One region of the Dorea acetigenes genome, then DNA from elsewhere that is predicted to be linked to it. Evidence: a T-box and tRNA genes for the amino acid it is inferred to sense, from the RefSeq annotation. Region 1 holds a T-box; the other holds one or more tRNA genes.
What was found. A T-box is a leader RNA that pairs with one kind of tRNA and senses whether it is charged. The one in region 1 lies ahead of proS (proline--tRNA ligase), so its partner is inferred to be a tRNA-Pro.
Positions count from the first base shown of each region.

Region 2: it has a tRNA-Pro gene. The T-box ahead of proS (proline--tRNA ligase) is inferred to sense a tRNA for this amino acid. The anticodon was not compared.

Region 1 covers NZ_JAOQJU010000037.1:15,447-22,854, forward strand. The annotation lists gene OCV99_RS16670 (InlB B-repeat-containing protein) at 1-1,361, shown strand, start outside; gene OCV99_RS16675 (hypothetical protein) at 1,390-1,890, shown strand; gene OCV99_RS16680 (hypothetical protein) at 1,935-2,564, shown strand; gene OCV99_RS16685 (hypothetical protein) at 2,585-2,935, shown strand; gene OCV99_RS16690 (RluA family pseudouridine synthase) at 2,976-3,746, opposite strand; gene OCV99_RS16695 (calcium/sodium antiporter) at 3,837-4,796, shown strand; gene OCV99_RS16700 (polysaccharide deacetylase family protein) at 4,810-5,766, shown strand; T-box leader at 5,844-6,056, shown strand; gene proS (proline--tRNA ligase) at 6,146-7,408, shown strand, end outside.
Region 2 covers NZ_JAOQJU010000034.1:13,203-20,610, forward strand. The annotation lists gene glgB (1,4-alpha-glucan branching protein GlgB) at 1-972, opposite strand, end outside; gene OCV99_RS16280 (TetR/AcrR family transcriptional regulator) at 1,165-1,692, shown strand; gene fucO (lactaldehyde reductase) at 1,713-2,858, opposite strand; gene OCV99_RS16290 (TetR/AcrR family transcriptional regulator C-terminal domain-containing protein) at 2,957-3,517, opposite strand; gene OCV99_RS16295 (energy-coupled thiamine transporter ThiT) at 3,570-4,235, opposite strand; tRNA gene OCV99_RS16300 (tRNA-Pro) at 4,316-4,389, opposite strand; tRNA gene OCV99_RS16305 (tRNA-Gln) at 4,445-4,516, opposite strand; gene OCV99_RS16310 (MATE family efflux transporter) at 4,674-5,999, opposite strand; gene OCV99_RS16315 (MerR family transcriptional regulator) at 6,097-6,891, shown strand; gene OCV99_RS16320 (CAP and S-layer homology domain-containing protein) at 6,954-7,408, opposite strand, start outside.

The DNA of each region.
Region 1 (7,408 bases):
TGCCGCTTGGTACGCAAGAACATCCCTTCCAGGGAATTTATGAGGGCGAAGACTATTATATCCTGGGGCTGCGTCCTGTAAATGGAAGCAATGGATTGTTTGGAGTGATTGGCGAGAGCGGTATGGTGAAGAATCTTTCGGTGATTGACTTTGATTATAGCGAGACGCCGGAGACGGCGGGCGGAATCGCCGGAATAAACCGGGGAAAAATCATCGGATGCGGAAGCGGCATTAATCTGACTTCTGCGGCGACTATTTTCCGCAACGGGGAAGCAGTACCGATTTACACATTGAATTCAGATATAAAGGGAATCTGCGTGGGAGGAATTGCCGGACGCAATGAAGGCGTCATTCAGGACAGCCGCAGCAACGCGGCCGTATCCGGAACCTGCGCGGGTGGAATTGCCGGAGAGAACACCGGAACCATCCTGAATGTATATAATGTAGGAACTGTGGCAGGAACGAATGCGGCAGGCAGCACGGCGGGCGGCATTGCCGGAAAGAATTCCGGTGAAGGAAAGCTTCAGTACGGTTACAATGCTGCGGCCGTTACAGGCGCGGCGGCAGGAGGCATTGCCGGAACCAGCGACAATACCAATATCCGGGATTTATGGTATTTGTCTGATATAACCGCAGCATGCACAAATCAGGAAGACGGGGCGCTGACCGTGGGACGGAAGACGACGGCTGAAATGAAAACCCAGGAATTCTGTGATACATTGAATCATGCGATTGAAAAACAGAAAGAGGAGCTTGGCCTGCGGGATTGGGTCTACGGCGCAAGTGAAAATGAAGGATATCCAAGGCTTACGAGAGAAGTGGTGGTACAGCAGACTCTGACAAATGAGAAGCTTGGCATCAGCGTCAGCGGCTTGATTCATCCGGGAGCAACTCTGAAGCTTGAAAAGCTTTCTTCAGACCATGCGGAATATAAGAGTGTTGCCGAGGCGCTGAAATCCGGCAAGCTGCTGGAAGGCTGGAAATTATCGCTGGTTTATGCGGACGGTACTTACAGCACATGGGAAGGAAAGCTTACCGTTACGTTGAAGCCGGAGACGAAAGAGAAGCTTAAGGATCTGAGTATCTTCCACCAAAACGATAAGGGCGATGTGCTTGAACTTAAGACACAGAATGACGGCGAACAATTAATTGTCCAGACAAATACGCTGGGAAGCTTCTGCGTTGTAAAGGGAGAGACGGGAAGCCAGACGACAGATAACCAGAATGGCAGCAGTCAGAATAATAAAAGTACAGTAAAGACAGGCGATACGGCGAATCCGGCTGTGCTGATCTTCCTGCTGCTGGTATCCGGAGGAATCATCATTCTTTTGTTTATCCGGCATAAAAAAAGACGTTCGTAGCATAGGCTTCATGTAAGCGGAGGAAAGAATGAAAGACAAGAAAAAAAGATATTGGACACTTTTGGTTTTATTAATTGTAATTCTGATTGCAGGGATTGCGGCAGCCGTTTACTTTTCCCGGCAAAAGGATCCAGAGACGGGCGGCAATGCGTATGTGGATGCAGATGCCTCGGCATGGGACGATGGCATTGACACGGAAGAGCCGAGAGAGATTACTGAAAATATTCTGGTGCCGGGATACAGCGGCGCTGAGATGAAGGCAGGCGATACGACGCTGAGCCTGCGGATCGGAAACCCGGAGGAGAACACCTGCTATCTGCAGGCAACTCTGCAATTGGAAGATGGAACTGTATTGTATGAATCCGGTTTGCTTGAACCCGGAACCGGGTTCGAGCAGATCGAACTGAACCAGACGCTGGAGGCAGGAACCTACGAGGCGCTGGTACATTATCAGGGGTATAGCATGGATGAGGAACGCAGCGAGCTGAATGCCAGCGACTCTGCATTTACTCTGACAGTTACACCATAAATGAAAAACATGTAATAACATGAATCAGAAAGCGAGGAAAAAATATGAGTATGAAGAAAAAAATGGCTCCGTTTCTGGCGGCGGCGCTGCTGGCAGCTAATGCTTTGCCGGTAATGGCAGTAGATGTGAGCGGAGGGGATGTTTCAGATATCCAGGATGTTACAAATGCCCAGCAGTCCGGAAGCACAACGGTGGTTGCGAATGTAGCGGAAACAGATCCGGGAGCTGTGGAGTATATTGTTTCTGTTCCCAAATATGTGGACTTTGGCGGTCTGAAGCGAAATGGAGAAGGGGAATATAATCTGGTTTTGAATGGGAAAGTGAAATTAACATCCGTTTCTAATCTGGATGCAAGTAAGAGAGTGGCAGTTCTGGTACAGGATGCGGCAAATGGAACGGAAGGATTCCGGATTTACGGTCAGACCGGCGCTGCTGCAAGTAATAATCAATATCTGGTATATAATATTCTGGCAAATAGCAACGATTTGCTTGCAAGTACGAAATATGCCAATGGATTTTTGATTGGCGCGTTCCAGAACGCAGAGGACGCTGTTAATTTAGATTTTAAACTGGATCAGAATCAGATTACGGGAGAACTGGATAACTGGGTAGGAACTTACCAGGGAACACTTACATTCTATAGTAAAGTGGTTGATGCGGCTGAATATAACTAAGAAACAGAAGAGGTGGGAAAATGCGGCGGATAGCAGCGGTTCTTCCAGTCAGCCTCTGTCTTATGATAACAGCTATGATCATGTCTGCGCCACTTCCGGTTTGTGCCGGGACGTTGTCTGGGGATGAGCAGACCGGGAGTACGGAACAGACGGTGGTGACAGCACAGGTAGAGGCGGAAGAGGAACCGACAGAGCCGGAGCCGGAGGAACCACCGGGCGGCGAGGAACCGGACGGCGGGAAAACGGATGACAGACTGAAAAAGAGTGTCCGAACCGGAGACTATAATGAAAGAATCACCTTGCTTTTTCTACTTTTGCTGGGAAGTATGCTGATTATTGCGGACAGAATCCGAAGGTTGAGCAGACCGTGATTAAGAAGAAAGTGATGAAGAATGTGCTTTGGACTTCCTTTTAAGGAAGCACAAAGCACATTTTTTCTTTCGTCCGTGGATGGAGGAAGGAAAGCTTGTAGGCACAAAGCATTAGCTCCTGCTTATCCTGCTGTCCGGATCGTTCCCGGCGGATGCCGCCGGAAGCACTGCTGTTCCCGGCATCCGGCGCTGAAGGATTATATTTGGTGTCGCCGACAATCGGACATCCCATGTGGGCGAGCTGGACACGGATCTGGTGATGCCGCCCTGTGTCAAGATGAATTTCCAGAAATGTGTGGGCGCTGTTTTCCTTTGCGGGGATACCGGTATCCGTGAGTGCGCCTGCGCTCTCGGGGGAAATGGTGCGGTAGTGAAGCCTTGCCGGTTTGGCGCCGGGCGTTTCCTTGTCACAGATGCGGGAAGTATTGGTGCGTCCGTCTTTTACCAGATAATCTTCTAAGGTGCCCTCAGGAACCGGAGGTGTGCCTTCTGTTTCTGCCAGATAATATTTGCCGAAGCCTCCGTTTTGAAGCTGACGGTTCAGTTCACGGGCAGCGGCAGGAGTCTTGGCGAAGACGAGGATACCTGCTACCGGCTGGTCCAGACGGTGGATGACAGCAAGGTACGGCTGCCTGGAAGACGGCTCTCTCGAAGAAGGAATCCCTGCAGCGTTCGCGGCAATATGGTTTTTAATCAGCGTTTCCATATCAGGGTCGGCGGCCCGTCTGGTCTGCACGGGAAGACCATGCGGCTTCCTACATACAATTATGTCGTTATCTTCGTATAAAATGCTTAAAAGGTCTGTTTTCATGGGGTTCTCCTTGACTTATTTTCCTTACACAATTATTATTTAAACATAGTATTTGAATAAATGTCAATCAGGGAAAGAGGAATCATAAGAATGAGTTATCTGTTGTTAGTTTTAGGATTTGTGCTTTTGGTGAAAGGAGCAGATTTTTTTGTGGATGGAAGCTCCAGTGTGGCAAAGATATTGAAAGTGCCGTCCATCGTGATTGGGCTTACGGTAGTGGCATTCGGGACGAGTATGCCGGAATTGTCTGTCAGTGTGACGGCGGCGCTGAATGGAAATAACGATTTGGCGGTCAGCAATGTGCTGGGTTCCAATATATTTAATCTTCTGGTAGTGCTGGGATGCTGTGCGCTGGTGAATCCGGTACACGCAAAATGGTCGCTGCTTAAGAAGGAGTTTCCGTTTTCCATATTTATCACGGTAATCCTTCTGCTTCTGGTTTCTGATTTTTCCGTTACAAAGGTTATCAAAGGGACGGAATCCTTCTCTCTGGGTAAACTGGGAGGACTTTTGTTTCTCATTTTATTTGCCATTTTTTTGTATGCGACGGTCAAGTCTGCGCTGGCTTCCAGAAAGGAGGTGCAGGACGAAGACTATAAAGTAATGAGTCCGTTAAGAAGCGGGGTGTATATTGTCGGAGGTATTGCCGGAATTGCACTGGGAGGAGATTTGGTAGTGGACAGCGCGTCCGACATTGCGGCGGCGTTTGGACTGAGCCAGACTTTTATCGGGCTTACTATTGTTGCGTTGGGAACTTCGCTGCCGGAACTGGTAACTTCGATGGTTGCGGCGGGAAAAGGAGAAAATGATCTTGCGGTAGGCAATGTTGTGGGATCGAATATTTTCAATATTCTGCTGATTCTGGGCGTGTCTGCGGTGATTACACCGATTACACTGGATGTAACGGCAGTATATGATACATTTATTTTGATTATTGCCAGCCTGGTTGTGTACATAGCGGCAATTAGTAAGCGGGAGATACGCAGGAGCGAAGGGGCACTTTTCCTGTTGGTGTATTTGATGTTCTTTGTATATATTTTGATTCGATAAGGTGGATGAGTGTGTGAGTAAATTAAAAATAATAGCAGGAGCTGTGGCAGGAATTGTGTGTCTGGCAGGAGCCGTATGCCTGGGGGTTTTTACATGGAGAGATTATCAGACGCAGCAGGAGCAGGCTGCAGGAAGAGAAGAAGCGGAGAAGCTGCTTCGCCCGCTGGATGTGGAGTGGAACCGGATTCAGCAGGAAATAGACGACCTGGAAGAGGAGTATTCCCTTAAAATGGAAGGAACAGGAACGGCGGAAGTGCTCTTTACACATCCGGATGCCCGGGTATATGAAGAAGCGTACCCTATTATGGAAGAGTATGGATATACCGGCGTTCTGGCAGTGTCAGAGCAGCAGTTCCCGGGGACAGAAGGAAATATGAGCCTGGAGCAGTTCCAGGAGCTGATTCAGGCAGGCTGGAGTACTTGTATTGTGTGGAGCGGCGATGATATGTACACGTGGCTGGGCGCATTAGCGCTAAAGATGCAGGAGACGGGAGTCCCCGGCAGCAGCGTGATGTATTTCCCGTCCGAAACATATCTTAAAGAATATGACGAAATTTTGCTTGCCCATGGATTCGCGGCTGCGGTGCATCACGGGGAGGCCGGAGAAATGGATACAGCCGCAGGTGAAGGAGGAATCTGGCATCCGGCTGCGGTCGGGCTGCAGGGAGAGACGCCGAAGTACCGGCTGGATGACGCCGTGAAAAATAAGGCAAACATTGTTTATACGGTGGGCTGGCAGCAGGAAGATGAGATGTATAATGAAAAAATGTTCCGGTCAATGCTGAGTTATTTTAAACAATACCAGGAAGAAAGTGGTCTTCAGGTAATGGATATTGCGGGAGCGGGGGAATACAGGCAGCAATTGGAAAATGATAAAGGGGCAATTGAACAGGAATATCTGCAGAAGAAGGAAGAACTGGAACGGCAGAAGGAAGACATAGAACGCCAAATGGATGAAATCGGGAAATAACCTCTTGACAAATGCCGGTAATTTTATTAGAATTTCCTTAATTGAATAATCCGTCGGCAATGATAGTTGCAGAAGACGGAGTGGCAGTGAAGAGGAATAGTAATTGCAGCGGAAGTCCTACAGAGAGAGAATCCATTGGCTGAAAGATTTTTGATTAGAAGCGCAGTGAACCTACCTTGGAGCCTCTGTGCGAAAGCACAGCGTGACATTAGCGTTAATGGTGATGAGAGAGGACTGCGGAAGGGCCGCAGTTAATTAGGGTGGTACCGCCGAGCTTTTCGGTCCCTTTGAGGGAAGCGAAAGGCCTGGCGTTTTTTGTTTCCCGCATCAGAATTAAGTGGAGCAAGGGCTCCGCAGGAATGAAAAGGAGAAAAGAGACATGGCAAAGGAAAAATTAGTCAAAAATATCACACCTCGTGATGAAAATTTTGCACAGTGGTACACGGATGTTGTCCGTGAAGCTGAGTTATGTGATTACTCAAGCGTAAAAGGATGTTTGAACTACCTGCCGAATGGTTATGCAATCTGGGAGCTGATTCAGGCGGATCTTGACAGACGGTTTAAAGAAACAGGTGTAGAGAACGTATATCTTCCGACGCTGATTCCGGAAAGCCTTCTGGAGAAAGAAGCGGATCACGTTGAGGGATTTGCCCCGGAAGTAGCATGGGTAACGCACGGCGGTATGGAAAGACTGCAGGAAAGATTATGCATCCGCCCTACATCAGAAACCTTGTTCTGTGATTTGTGGTCTAAGACCGTACGGTCATACCGGGATCTGCCGAAGGTATGGAATCAGTGGAATTCTGTGCTCCGTTGGGAGAAGACGACGAGGCCGTTCCTCCGCTCCAGAGAATTCTTGTGGCAGGAGGGACATACGTTGCATGCAACTTACGAGGAAGCAGAAGAAAGAACTATCCAGATGTGGCATGTATATGAAGACTGTTACAGAGAGACGCTGGCAATGCCGTTCGTATCAGGAAGGAAGGCAGAGCATGAGAAGTTTGCAGGTGCACAGGATACCTACACGATTGAAGCGCTGATGCATGACGGTAAAGCACTGCAGTCTGCAACCAGCCATTTCTTCGGAAGTGGATTCCCGGATGCATTTGATATTAAATATATAGATAAGAATAATCAGCCTCACAGCTGTTATGAGACTTCATGGGGATGGTCCACCAGAAGTATCGGCGGATTGATTATGGTTCACGGTGATGACGACGGTCTGGTACTGCCTCCGCATGTTGCTCCGGTAGAGTGCCGTGTCATTCCGGTAGCACAGCACAAAGAAGGCGTGCTTGACAGAGCTTATGCGCTGTTAGAAGAACTGAAGAAAGCAGGCTACAGAGTGAAAATCGATGATTCTGATAAGAGTCCGGGATGGAAATTCTCTGAGCAGGAGATTCTCGGAATTCCTACCCGTATCGAGATTGGACCAAAGGATATTGAGAAGAACCAGGTAATTGTTGTACGCCGTGATACCCGTGAGAAGATTGTGGTATCTCTGGATGAGATTGCAGGAAAGCTGCGCGACATCTTAGAGACAATTCAGCAGGATATGTATAAGAAGGCAGAAGCATTCTTAAACAGCCATATTGACACTGCTGTAACAATGGACGAGATGATAGAGAAGTTTAAGGCAAAC
Region 2 (7,408 bases), on a different contig from region 1:
TCCCCGGTTCATATATTGCAGAAATTCCACTGCATTCCGGTTCACACCCCGGGCAGGCTCCCCCTGCCAATAAATAATCCGGCTGATAGCGTCCATTCTAAGCCCGTCAATATGGTATTCCTCCATCCAATAAGCAGCACAAGACTGCAGGAAACTTCGCACTTCCCCTCTGGAATGCATGAAATTCTTGCTTCCCCATTCGCTGTCCCCCACATCCCGATGCGGATATTCATACAGCGGCGTGCCGTCATAATTTGCCAGCCCATATCCATCCACCGCAAAATGTACCGGGACAAAATCCAGAATCACCCCAATACCATTCTGATGAAACTTATCCACCATCTCTTTTGCTTCCAGCGCCGTCCCATAGCGGGAAGTAGGGCTGAAAAACCCGGTGTTCTGGTATCCCCAGGATTCATCGCAGGGATGCTCGCTAAGGGGCATGAATTCCACATAATTATATCCATATTCCTTCAGATAAGGAATCAGGATATCCGCCAGTTCCTGATATCGGTACCAGCCATTTTCTTCTTCCGGGTTCTTCTTCCAGGAACCCGCATGCACTTCATAAATATTCAATGGCTTCTCCTTGCAGTCACAGCGTTTTTCCATCCATTCTCTGTCTGCAAACGCATACCCGCTCAAATCCCGGATTATGGACGCACTGGCGGGTCTGAGCTCCATCCCATAGCCGTAAGGGTCGCAGTGGTCTGTCCACGAACCGTCCCTTGTATAAATCCTATACTTATACATCATCCCCGGCTTAGCATCCGCGATTCTGCATTCCCAGAAATTCCGGTCATGAATCCGATACATCTCCGTGCCGTTCCATCCATTAAATTCCCCAATCACTTCAATCCTCACTGCTGCCGGGGCAAATGTACGAAACACGGCGCCGCCTCCCTCTATCCGACATCCAAGGAAATGATGTGCGTCAAATATTTTCCCTGTGTAAAACCCGTACATATCCATACTATCTTCCTCCGTATCCACAGCGGTAAAACCGCTCTGCTTATTATTTTTTTAATGGCATTCGCTTAATTGACTGCCGTCGTTTTTCTTGCTATACTGATTTTACCGAAAATCAAAGTTACGTACCATCATCAATTTTACACATCCGTAAAATAATTGACGGATTGAAAAAATAGTCAAAAAGGAGACATTATGGACCTGCGCGTAAAACGTACCCGTATCAATATTACCAATGCTTTTATTGAATTGCGCTCAAGAAAGCCGATTGAAAAAATCACGATAAAAGAACTGTCAGAGCTTGCATTTATTAATAAAGCAACCTTCTATCAGCATTACAAAGACATTTATGATTTATCCGAGACGCTGGAAACCGAGCTGATTAATAACATCGTACGCTCCATTCCTCATCTGGACACCCTAAGTGACAATCCCGGGCGCGCCACCTTAGAGCTCACGGAGGCAATGCTGTCGCAGACCACACTGCTTCATACCCTATTTTCCGGAAGCCGTCAGGAAATTATGATTACCCGGCTGGAAGATACCATCCGGAAATTCGTGTTTCAAAAACATCCGGAATATGAAAAGAACCTTGAAAAAGAAATATTACTTACATTCCTTATCCAGGGTTCTTTCCATGCATTTTTAAAACACAGCGGTGACGATGCCGACTCCGCCGTGAAGATTATCGCCGGATTTGCCGAGAAGCTCCAGCTCCAATAGCTCCTCTGAAATCATCTCATTTACATCAATTTTCTGAACAGTTCCTTCAGATCTTCTACATTAGTATCCTTCGGATTGCCCGGGCAGCATGCGTCTGCATATGCAGATTCTGCAAGGAACTGCAGGTCTTCTTCTTTGATTGCTTCAAGCTTGGCCGGGATTCCTACATCAATAGAGAGCTGCTGTACTGCATCTACAGCCGCTTTTCTGTATTCTTCTACTGACATCTCATCTACGCCCTTTACACCCATTGCTCTTGCGATTTCCCGGTACTTCTCTCCGGTACATTCTGCATTGTATTCCATTACGATTGGAAGCATCATTGCACATGCCACACCGTGCGGCGTGTCATATACTGCCCCAAGCGTATGCGCCATGGAATGAGCGATTCCCAATCCTACGTTAGAAAAGCCCATACCTGCAATATACTGTCCAAGAGCCATGCCTTCGCGGCCTTCCTTCTCATTTGCCACAGCCCCTCTTAAAGACTTTCCGATAATCTCGATTGCTTTAAGATGGAACATGTCTGTCATCTCCCACGCTGCTTTCGTTGTATAGCCTTCAATTGCGTGTGTCAAAGCGTCCATACCAGTAGAAGCTGTCAGCCCCTTCGGCATAGAAGACATCATATCAGAATCTACAACAGCAATAACCGGCATATCGTGCGGGTCAACACATACAAATTTTCTCTTCTTTTCCACGTCCGTAATGACATAGTTAATCGTAACCTCTGCAGCCGTTCCTGCTGTCGTAGGCACCGCAATAATCGGTACACATGGATTCTTTGTAGGCGCTGTACCCTCCAGGCTTCTTACATCCTCAAATTCCGGATTGGCAATAATAATTCCCACAGCCTTTGCCGTATCCATAGAAGAACCGCCGCCGATAGCGATAATATAATCTGCCTCTGCCTTTTTAAAAGCAGCAACTCCATTCTGTACATTCTGGATGGTAGGATTTGCCTTAATGTCAGAATAAACTTCATATGCCAGCCCCGCTTCATCCAGCACATCCGTAACCTTCGCCGTTACTCCGAATTTAATCAGATCCGGGTCTGAACATACAAACGCTTTCTTAAATGCTCTTGCTTTTGCTTCTGCCGCAATTTCTTTGATTGCTCCCGCTCCATGATAGGAGGTTTCGTTTAACATAATTCTGTTTGCCATCTTCATTCTCTCCTTTTCTTTGGCATTAACATTTTACTTGTCTTTATTTTAACAATTCCGTCTCCAAATAAAAAGTTACAAAATGGCAAATGTGTCACCTAGCTGATAAGTTTTAATTCCCGGAAGACTTCTGCAAGCCCCGCCGGCATCGCTTCCACCAGGGAATGCGCCAGTTCCCGGGGCGTCCGCTCCATCCTGCCTAACACCCACTGCACCGTCATATAAATCGACCCCTGGCAGTACATTTCCAGGAGGAAACGTAAGTTTTCCGTCAGCTTCTTCCCTGACTTCGATTCAATCTTTTCCGTATAAAACTGCAGGATCAGGCAGAAATCATGGTCTTTGAGGCAATTCTGTTCGTCAGATTTAAAGGCTGCACGGAAAAACACTTTTTCCTTATCAATAAATTCAAACTTCTTCACCAGTCCTTCATAGATTGTCCTGCCCTCTCCCATATGTTCAAAAGACTCCAGTAGGATTTTATCGAAATACCAGTTAATCAGATCATATTTATCCTGAAAATTCCGATAAAATGTCTGCCTTGTTGTTCCACAAGTATCTGCAATCTCCTTCACTGTAATCCGCTCCACCGGCGTATCCTTCATACATTGCTTCATTGCATCCGCCAGCCGGTATTTCATCAGTTCCTGTTTCTTCATCTTACGGAACCTCCTCTTTATGACGCAAGCCGTCCGTCTTACTCTCTATCTTCTATTCTACAGCCGACTGCTTCACACGCGCAAGACCTTTTGCGACGGATGGTACAGATATAATAATAAGAGTAATGATTCCCTCCGCCAGAAGAAAACTATAATTATACACAATCGGATACACGCTCTTTAACGCCGCCGGAAAATTATCCGGCATATAAGACATCCAGTACAGGTATCCGCCCAAGGCATGAAACGCCCCTCTTGCAAGCACTGCCACAACATATCCTTTTATCAGCCCTCCCTTGCTCTTCGCAAAAAAGCCTGCAACTCCCAATGCCGCAAAAGCAAGGATATAATCGCAGCATACCTGGAAAAAGGACAGCACGTACGGCTCCTGTATAAACTGAAGAATACCATAAGCAAGTCCAACCAGCATTCCCGTCTTTACACCATACCAATTTGCTACCAGTACAATAAATAACATGCTGCAAAGCGTTACGCTTCCGCCCCACGGCAGCCGAAAAATCCTGATATAAGATGTCAGAAACGCAAGCGCTATCGCCATCGCACAGAATACCAACTGTTTCGTTCCCATTTTCTTTTTCCCGGAACTCTTTCCCGCGAAATAAGACGCCAGCGCAAGAACTGCCAATCCCACAATTACACACACTACATAACCGGCTGTCGTAAGACCGCCCTCTGCATTAACCATAAATCCAAACATAAAAAAGCCTCCCAATAAAATGGTAACAATATATCACAAAAAAATCAAGAGTCACTAAACTCTTGATTTATAAGTAAAAATCGGAGTGACAGGATTTGAACCTGCGACCTCTACGTCCCGAACGTAGCGCTCTACCAAACTGAGCCACACTCCGTTATATTGACCGGACATCTTGGATAACCGCAACACCCGGCGCCCCTGCCAAGGAACTACGGAAAAGGGACTTGAACCCCTACTAACAGAGTCAGAGTCTGCTGTGCTGCCAATTACACCATTCCGCATCATTTTGTTTTCGTTCTTCTGTGTTGTCCAGCAAACAAATATTATTATACCAAAAACTTTTCAAAAATCAACCCCTTTTTTTGTTTTTTTTGTTTTTGGTTTTTCTCACCAATTTTAAATGCCGAAAAGTGTAAATTTATGGTAAAAAAGCAGAAATTATTTTCTAAAGGTTCGTTTTCTGTATCCTATAAACAGGAGCATCGTCAATATAAAGGTTATTCCCTCTGCCATAAGCGGACTCCACCAGATACCCGCTCCGCCAAAAAGTGCCGTCAGTGCTGCCAGGCTGAGAACCAATGCCACAATCGTTCTCGAAAGAGAAATGCAAGTTGCCTCAGCAGGCTTCTCTACTGCCGTAAAATAACCGCCAACGACTACATTATAACCGGCAAGCAAAAATGACAGAGCAAAGATACGAAGCACATCGCAGGAATACTTATATAAATCCCCCATATCCGGCGCAATGAACAGCTTCACGATTCCATTTGCTCCCAGCAGGCATCCACCGGTAAATAGAACAGACGCCACCACTGCTGCCGTAATGCCATAGCGGAAAAGCTTTCTGCATTTATCCATCCGCTTCTGTCCATAATAATAACTAATCAAAGGCTGATAACCCTGCGCAATCCCTACCATCGTCATGATCGCGATTGAATTCACATAAGAAATAATGGTATAGCTTACCAGCGCATCTTCATTTAAGAACTTAAGAATCGCCTGGTTAAATAAGAAAATAATCAATCCGGTAGACAATTCTGTAATTCCGGAAGGCAGGCCATTCTTAAACTCTCGCCAGACAAGCGGTATATCCGGCTTAAATCTGCAGAATTTAATCGTACCCTTCTTTCCGCAAAAATGTACCAGATACAGTGTAATCAAAAGCACATGGGCAATGCCTGTAGCAAGCGCTGCGCCGCCAATTCCCATATGCCATCTCATTACCATGAAATAATCAAGGATTACATTTACCGCAGAACCAATTGTCACAATTGCAGTCGCTCTCTTCGGATATCCATCCGTCTTAATCAATGTTTCGAAAGAATAGGATAGGATAAATAATCCCGAAAACGGTACAATGCTTCCCAGGTATTCCAGCACGTATTCCATATTCACTTCCGTAGCTCCGAGAAACGCCGCAACGGGCTTAAGATTCAGCATTACCACCACCGTAATCACAACCGAAAAGATGGTAAGCAGTACAATATTCTGAGTAAAAATCTCATTCGCTTTCCTGCCATCCTTCTCCCCCAGCTTAATCGCTACAACCGTGGATGTTCCTACCGCAAATAAAATAGAAACAGCATACAGCGCCATAATATAGGGCATCACGATATTTACAGCGGTCAGCGCCACCTCCGACACACCTCTTGCCACAAATATTCCGTCTACCATCGTATAAAGCGCAAATACCCACTGGGCAACGATAGACGGTATGATAAATTTCATAAAATCTCTTTTTAAAGAATTTCCTTCCAGCATCATGACAGAACCTCTCCTTTTCTCTCTTGCATTTACAGCATAAACCTTAGTATAATACTAAGGTCAAGAGATTACTATTATTTTTATAGGAGGAAGTTTTGTGAAACATTATTACCGAATCGGTGAAATTTCCAGTCTCTACAATATCAGCTCCGATTCTCTTCGTTATTATGAAGAACTGGGAATTTTAAAACCAAAGCGCGGAGAAAATAATTATCGGATGTACCATATCCATGATATCTGGCGGCTGAATGTCATCCGCGACCTGCGGGAGCTGGGCTTTTCTATGGAACGCATCCGGGAATACCTGAACAACCGGAGTCTGGCAGGTACGGAAGCGCTTCTTCAGGAAGAGCTGACTGTAATTGAAGAAAAAATGCAGTCTCTGGATGCACTGAAAACTAATATAGAAGACCGCCTGGAAACCCTGCGGGATACCAGGAAACAGCCCCTTGGCATCATCGAAAAAAAGGAAATTCCCGAACGTCATTGCTATACCATCCATTCCGGTTATAAGCTCGACACGGAGATGGACATATTAATCAAACAATTACTGAATAAGAATCCGGACAAACTCTACATCATCGGCAATAACCGTATTGGTTCCGTCATCCCTCTTGAAAGCGCTATAGCCGGACACTTCAGACATTACACAGACGTCTTTATCATAGACAAAGATGGGGATGAAACCATCCCCGGCGGAGCCTACCTTACCGTAAGCTATCAGGGCGACTGTGCCCAGAACGCAGACTATATCCCACGGATGTTGAATTACGCCCGGGAACAAGGACTTTCCCCGGAAGGACCTTTTCTGGAACTTCTATGGGCAGATATCCACCAGAGTGAAAAAGAGCAAGAACATATTACAGAATTACAAATAAGGTGCGGGGAATAATCCCCGCACCTTATTCCAAACAGACGGCTTCTGGCCTCAAGCCGCTTTACCTAATGTCTTGTTTAATACTTCCGCAGAAATCTTGTGATAATCGTCGCACATTCCGCACGATTTGCATTTCCCTGCGGGTCAATTCTTGTTTCATTATCCTTTCCGGTAATGATTCCGGTTCCGACTGCCCACTGCATCGCTTCCCGGGCAAAGGAACTTACACTGGAAGCATCTGCAAATTTGCTGAAATCAGCTTTTTCGCTGACATCATATCCCAAACCTTGTGCATAGCGGTACATCATAACCGCCATCTGCTCACGGGTAATATTGTCAGCAGGTCCAAAAAGCCCCGTATTAGAATAACCGGTTACAACACCAACATCACTTGCCCAGAGTATTGCATTCGTATACCACTGTTCATTCGCCACATCCGGGAATTTTGGCGTATATGTTACTGCCGGTTCACCGCTCATCCGATAAAGAATCACTGCAAACTGTGCTCGTACCAGAGGATCTGCCGGGCCAA